Regions from separate parts of the Bacillus sp. 1A genome, predicted to be linked through region 2. Evidence: a T-box and tRNA genes for the amino acid it is inferred to sense, from the RefSeq annotation. Region 2 holds a T-box; the other holds one or more tRNA genes.
The links. A T-box is a leader RNA that pairs with one kind of tRNA and senses whether it is charged. The one in region 2 lies ahead of tyrS (tyrosine--tRNA ligase), so its partner is inferred to be a tRNA-Tyr.
Positions count from the first base shown of each region.

Region 1: it encodes a tRNA-Tyr, which carries the amino acid that the T-box ahead of tyrS (tyrosine--tRNA ligase) is inferred to sense. The anticodon was not compared.

Region 1 covers NZ_JBQYLZ010000001.1:6,046,560-6,049,946, forward strand. The annotation lists gene ACUN0F_RS30920 (DUF3884 family protein) at 264-584, shown strand; tRNA gene ACUN0F_RS30925 (tRNA-Leu) at 797-878, opposite strand; tRNA gene ACUN0F_RS30930 (tRNA-Cys) at 888-958, opposite strand; tRNA gene ACUN0F_RS30935 (tRNA-Gly) at 973-1,047, opposite strand; tRNA gene ACUN0F_RS30940 (tRNA-Gln) at 1,053-1,127, opposite strand; tRNA gene ACUN0F_RS30945 (tRNA-His) at 1,191-1,266, opposite strand; tRNA gene ACUN0F_RS30950 (tRNA-Trp) at 1,286-1,359, opposite strand; tRNA gene ACUN0F_RS30955 (tRNA-Tyr) at 1,367-1,450, opposite strand; tRNA gene ACUN0F_RS30960 (tRNA-Thr) at 1,461-1,536, opposite strand; tRNA gene ACUN0F_RS30965 (tRNA-Phe) at 1,555-1,630, opposite strand; tRNA gene ACUN0F_RS30970 (tRNA-Asp) at 1,640-1,715, opposite strand; tRNA gene ACUN0F_RS30975 (tRNA-Met) at 1,719-1,795, opposite strand; tRNA gene ACUN0F_RS30980 (tRNA-Val) at 1,820-1,895, opposite strand; tRNA gene ACUN0F_RS30985 (tRNA-Glu) at 1,901-1,975, opposite strand; tRNA gene ACUN0F_RS30990 (tRNA-Ser) at 1,993-2,084, opposite strand; tRNA gene ACUN0F_RS30995 (tRNA-Asn) at 2,087-2,161, opposite strand; rRNA gene rrf (5S ribosomal RNA) at 2,170-2,285, opposite strand; rRNA gene ACUN0F_RS31005 (23S ribosomal RNA) at 2,387-3,387, opposite strand, start outside.
Region 2 covers NZ_JBQYLZ010000001.1:1,503,404-1,506,790, reverse strand. The annotation lists gene tyrS (tyrosine--tRNA ligase) at 220-1,479, opposite strand; T-box leader at 1,530-1,745, opposite strand; gene murB (UDP-N-acetylmuramate dehydrogenase) at 1,854-2,768, opposite strand; gene ACUN0F_RS07500 (SET domain-containing protein) at 3,156-3,387, opposite strand, start outside.

The DNA of each region.
Region 1 (3,387 bases), 4.5 Mb from region 2:
AAAAAGTTCATTTTTGATTCATATTACAGACATAATATAAATTACTATCATTTTGTTCTTTCGACAAGTTATATTATACATGAATTTCTACATTTATTACGAATTTTAGAAGCACATAGTATAATTTAACAAAAAAGACTCTAACAGAAATGTTAGAGTCTTTTTATATCGCTGATACATATTTCTATAATTTCCCTATAACTACTTTCTATCGTTATATAATAAAAACAGGAAAAAATTTGAAGAAAGATGGAAGGAGAATTATGACACATTCACATGAGAAAAAAGCACATGGTCTGAAAGGAATAGGAGAGCAGTTAAACCCAACTATCTATCAAGTGAGATTCATGAAATTAGATGAACCAATTCAATTTGAGTCGTTTCCTGAATTAAAGGAATTAGGAGATTGGTTGAGTACTTCAACGCACATGTGGGCGTGCCACTCAACTATGTACAAGTACAACAAAGAAGAGTTTGAAAAGAGGTTTTTAGAAATTACAAACTTAACCGTTGATAATGTACTAATATCTACTGGTGCTATCGGATTTAACTTCATGTCACCGGGGTGGAGAAATTCTCTCTAGAGTGCTCGAAGGGAATATTGTATATACAATATTTTGCTGGAATTTTATAGAATACCACACTTAAAAGGATAAAAATGAATGTTTGTTTTTATCCTTTTAATGTTTCGCAGTTTACTCACCGTACACTTTTTGTGCTTATTTTGTCATGTAATGAAAAGAAAACACAAAAAAACTCTATACTAATTGTATAGAGTTTTTTACGCCGTTCATGATACCGATGGTCGGGGTCGAACCGACACTCCCGAAGGAACACGATTTTGAGTCGTGCGCGTCTGCCAATTCCGCCACATCGGCACAAAAGAAAGGCGGCAACCGGATTTGAACCGGTGGTAAAGGTTTTGCAGACCTCTGCCTTACCACTTGGCTATGCCGCCATGTTAAATTTTATTGGAGCGGAAGACGGGATTCGAACCCGCGACCCCAACCTTGGCAAGGTTGTATTCTACCACTGAACTACTTCCGCAAAAATGGCTGGGCTAGCTGGATTCGAACCAGCGCATGACGGAGTCAAAGTCCGTTGCCTTACCGCTTGGCTATAGCCCATCGAATTCTTACTTAATTATATGTAAGTATCAATTAGATTATTTGTAATTTTAAAAATAAAAATGGGGCGACTGATGGGAATCGAACCCACGAATGCCGGAGCCACAATCCGGTGCGTTAACCACTTCGCCACAACCGCCATGTTGTGTAAATATATTTGGCAGGGGCAGTAGGAATCGAACCCACACTGGAGGTTTTGGAGACCTCAGTTCTACCTTTAAACTATGCCCCTATGTAAATGGTGGAGGGGGGCAGATTCGAACTGCCGAACCCGAAGGAGCGGATTTACAGTCCGCCGCGTTTAGCCACTTCGCTACCCCTCCGAAACTTACATGGTGCCGGCTAGAGGACTTGAACCCCCAACCTACTGATTACAAGTCAGTTGCTCTACCAATTGAGCTAAGCCGGCGTATATTATTAAGATAAATGGTGGCTCGGGACGGAATCGAACCGCCGACACGAGGATTTTCAGTCCTCTGCTCTACCGACTGAGCTACCGAGCCTTATTAAAATGGCGGTCCCGACCGGGGTCGAACCGGCGATCTCCTGCGTGACAGGCAGGCATGTTAACCACTACACCACGGGACCATTTGGTTGCGGGGACAGGATTTGAACCTGCGACCTTCGGGTTATGAGCCCGACGAGCTACCGTGCTGCTCCACCCCGCGATAATACTATTCATATAATTTATATGGTGGAGGATGACGGGATCGAACCGCCGACCCCCTGCTTGTAAGGCAGGTGCTCTCCCAGCTGAGCTAATCCTCCAAAAGTGGTGACCCGTACGGGATTCGAACCCGTGTTACCGCCGTGAAAGGGCGGTGTCTTAACCACTTGACCAACGGGCCAAATATGATAAATCCTATGGCGGAGAGCAAGGGATTCGAACCCTTGATACGCTTGTGACGTATACACGATTTCCAATCGTGCTCCTTCGGCCAACTCGGACAGCTCTCCAATGGCTCCGCAGGTAGGAATCGAACCTACGACCGATCGGTTAACAGCCGATAGCTCTACCGCTGAGCTACTGCGGAATAATATTGCCTGGCAACGTCCTACTCTCACAGGGACAAGGTCCCAACTACCATCGGCGCTAGAGAGCTTAACTTCCGTGTTCGGTATGGGAACGGGTGTGACCTCTCTGCCATCATTACCAGACATTATTCTTTTGAGACAATCATTATTATAACTTATTTACTTTAAAAGTCAACAAGTTTTTTTATGTTCTCTCAAAACTAGATAACATTGCTACATATTATATGGTTAAGTCCTCGATCTATTAGTATTCGTCAGCTCCACATGTCACCATGCTTCCACCTCGAACCTATCAACCTGATCATCTTTCAGGGATCTTACTAGCTTACGCTATGGGAAATCTCATCTTGAGGGGGGCTTCATGCTTAGATGCTTTCAGCACTTATCCCTTCCGCACATAGCTACCCAGCTATGCCCTTGGCAGAACAACTGGTACACCAGCGGTGCGTCCATCCCGGTCCTCTCGTACTAAGGACAGCTCCTCTCAAATTTCCTACGCCCACGACGGATAGGGACCGAACTGTCTCACGACGTTCTGAACCCAGCTCGCGTACCGCTTTAATGGGCGAACAGCCCAACCCTTGGGACCGACTACAGCCCCAGGATGCGATGAGCCGACATCGAGGTGCCAAACCTCCCCGTCGATGTGGACTCTTGGGGGAGATAAGCCTGTTATCCCCGGGGTAGCTTTTATCCGTTGAGCGATGGCCCTTCCATGCGGAACCACCGGATCACTAAGCCCGACTTTCGTCCCTGCTCGACTTGTAGGTCTCGCAGTCAAGCTCCCTTATGCCTTTGCACTCTACGAATGATTTCCAACCATTCTGAGGGAACCTTTGGGCGCCTCCGTTACACTTTAGGAGGCGACCGCCCCAGTCAAACTGCCCACCTGACACTGTCTCCCGGGTCGATAAGACCCGTAGGTTAGAATTTCAATACAGTCAGGGCGGTATCCCACCAGCGCCTCCACCGAAGCTAGCGCTCCGGTTTCAATGGCTCCCGCCTATCCTGTACAAACTGTACCAAAATTCAATATCAGGCTACAGTAAAGCTCCACGGGGTCTTTCCGTCCTGTCGCGGGTAACCTGCATCTTCACAGGTACTATAATTTCACCGAGTCTCTGGTTGAGACAGTGCCCAAATCGTTACACCTTTCGTGCGGGTCGGAACTTACCCGACAAGGAATTTCGCTACCTTAGGACCGTTATAGTTACGGCCGCCGTTT
Region 2 (3,387 bases):
ATAAGCCCGAATCATGCCCTGCATGGTTCGGGCTATTTTTATCCGTAATTTTCTCTAACTTATTTATTCGTCAAAAAAATTATATACCCTTTAAATTTATCTAAATATACTGACTTTTCGTAATAAAAGCTGTCCTGTTCGGAACAGCTTTTATTGTTGCTTTTTGTCGGTAAATCGATATATCAGGAAAATCGCTGATATATTTTTCGGCCTTACTCATTATCCTAACTTAACTAAACTGTAGTTCTTCTTCCCTTTACGAATAATAATAAATCGTCCATCAAATGAATTTTCTACAGTAACATCTGTATCCACATCCGTTACTTTTTCGCCATTCATCGAAATAGCTCCATTATTAATATCCTCACGTGCTTGTCGTCTAGATGGCTCAATTCCTAAATCAACTAGCCATTCTACGATGTTTTTCGTCTCTTTTGAAGACTGGAATGTTGGCATCTCTTTAAAACCTTGCTCAATTTCATCAGCTGTTAACGATTTAATATCTCCGCTAAATAACGCTGCTGTAATCTTCTCAGCTTGCAGGAGTGCCTCTGCTCCATGAACGAATTTCGTCATTTCTTCCGCTAATACTTTTTGCGATTCACGTTTATGAGGCTCTGTTTCTACCTTCGTTGCCAATTCATCGATGCGCTCTTTCGTTAAGAACGTAAAGTATTTCAAGTATTTCACTACATCACGGTCATCTGTATTCACCCAAAACTGGTAAAATTCAAATGGTGTTGTTTTTTCAGGATCAAGCCAAACTGCACCACCTGCTGATTTACCGAACTTCGTACCATCTGATTTCAATAATAATGGAATCGTTAATCCAAATACTTTCGCTTCGTGCCCTTCTAACTTACGAATTAAATCTAAACCACTCGTAATATTTCCCCATTGGTCACTACCACCAATTTGCAGTTGAACATCTTCTTTCGTGTATAAATGATGGAAGTCCATCGCTTGCAAAATTTGGTACGTAAATTCTGTGAAAGAAATACCTGTATCTAAACGACTTGCTACAATATCCTTCGCTAACATGCTATTAATGCTAAAGTTCTTCCCGTAATCACGTAAAAACTCAATAATATTTATTTCATGTGTCCAGTCGTAGTTATTTACCATCTTCACTTCGCTATTTCCGCCAAAATCAAATAGCTTTTTCATTTGCGCTGTTAACGCATCCACATTATGCTGAACTACTTCTAACGTTTGAAGTTGACGTTCTGATTGACGTCCGCTCGGATCACCAATTGTTCCTGTTGCCCCACCAATTAAAATAACTGGATGATGGCCAGCTAACTGGAATCTCTTCATCATCATAAACGGAATTAAATGTCCAATATGCATACTATCACCAGTCGGATCAACCCCGCAGTATAGTGAAATCTTTTTCTCTTCTACTAGCTTACGTAAACCTTCTTCATCAGTCTGTTGATTCACAGCGCCGCGCCATTCTAATTCATCAATAATATTCATCTTTTGTCATCCCCTTTATTTTTTAAAACAAAAAGTCCCTATGTCTATGACATAGGGACGATTATTCACCGTGTTACCACCCAGTTTGTATAAATAGCATAGCTACTCATACCACTCTTAGCAATAATATCGATTGCCAATCCGCTTAGCATTACCTAAGATACTCCAGAGTGTAATTCGCAAGTTTGTTTGTGCTAGGTTCCAGCAACCCCTAGCTCTCTCGTTAACAGTGACAAACTGCTACTGGGCTCTTTCAACGTATATTATTTGTTAAATTATTAGCCATTATATTGAATTGAAAACAAATTGTCAACAATACCCAAATGTTATTTTAAAATAATTCATACTTTTATACGCTTTTAATTCAAAGATTATTATAGATCTTCTCCAATAATCCTTACTTCTCTCTCTAACTTCACGCCAAATTTCTCTTCAACTGTCTTTTGTACAAAGTGAATTAAATCGATGTAATCTTGTGCTGTTCCATTATCAACATTCACCATAAATCCAGCGTGTTTTAGAGAAACTTCCACTCCGCCAATTCGCTTACCTTGTAGTCCTGATTCTTGAATCAATTTACCAGCAAAGTTATTTGGTGGACGCTTAAATACGCTACCACATGAAGGATATTCTAGAGGTTGTTTTGACTCACGTTTAAACGTTAAATCATCCATTTTTTCTTTAATTTCTTCACGCACACCTTCTTCAAGCTCAAATCTCGCTTCAAGAATAATGTAATGGTTGTTTGCAAATACGCTCTTACGATATCCAAATTCAAATGCTTCTTTCGTCAAAGTACGTAACTCTCCATCACCTGTCATTACGACAGCTTCTGTTAATACAAACGATACTTCACCGCCGTATGCGCCAGCATTCATATATAAAGCTCCGCCAACTGAACCTGGAATACCACAAGCAAACTCAAGACCCGTTAAATTATAATCTAATGCAATACGTGATACATCAATAATTGCTGCACCACACTGTGCCACAATCGTCGTTCCTGTTACAGTCACATCTGTAATGTGAATTAAACTTACGGTAATCCCGCGAATTCCACCATCTTTAATAATGACATTCGATCCATTTCCTAAAAACGTAACCGGAATATTATATTCGTTAGCATATTTGATAACTTCTTGAATTTCATCATAATTTGTCGGCGCAACGAACACATCTGCTTTTCCACCAACTTTAATATGCGTATGATTCTTTAACATTTCATCTTGTTTCACATGACCTTCAGGCAATACCGTACTTAAATATTTATAAACCTCTTGCATATTCATTTTACGATTCCTCTATTTCTATATTCTTTTTATCCCGTTATACGGGCCCATAATATCCCCACATACATGAACGAACCTAAAGTGGTGGATACAGTGTACCCAAAATCAATTCGAGACACCTATAAACCTCTTAATTTATAAGAGGTGCCACTCATATTAAAATATATATTGCATAATAAAGCAACCCAAATGGGCTACTAAACTTGACATGTCATCAGAAAGACAACAATTTGTAAAATATATAACTTTTTCAAAACACTATCCTTCAGTATCTTACTATACCATACGAAAATAAAGTGGTATTTTTTGTAATCTTTACTTTATTTTCATCAATAAAAAAGATGCTTTTACCTATGTAAAAGCATCTTTTTTATTACTTATTATAATTTACTTTTCGTTCTCTTCTTTTTCCTTATCAAACCATAATAGCTCATCGTCATCAACTTCACCATTATAATTGATTAGAATCTCTTCTCCCGCTTTTATATCTTTGTAAGCAAAGAAGTTAAACGTGTGATTCTCAAAGACAATATCATACGTTGCATTCGGATTATATGCATGATTAAATAACATGCCGTATCCTAAAAGGAATGCTGTATGATTTACCCCATACTCAAAT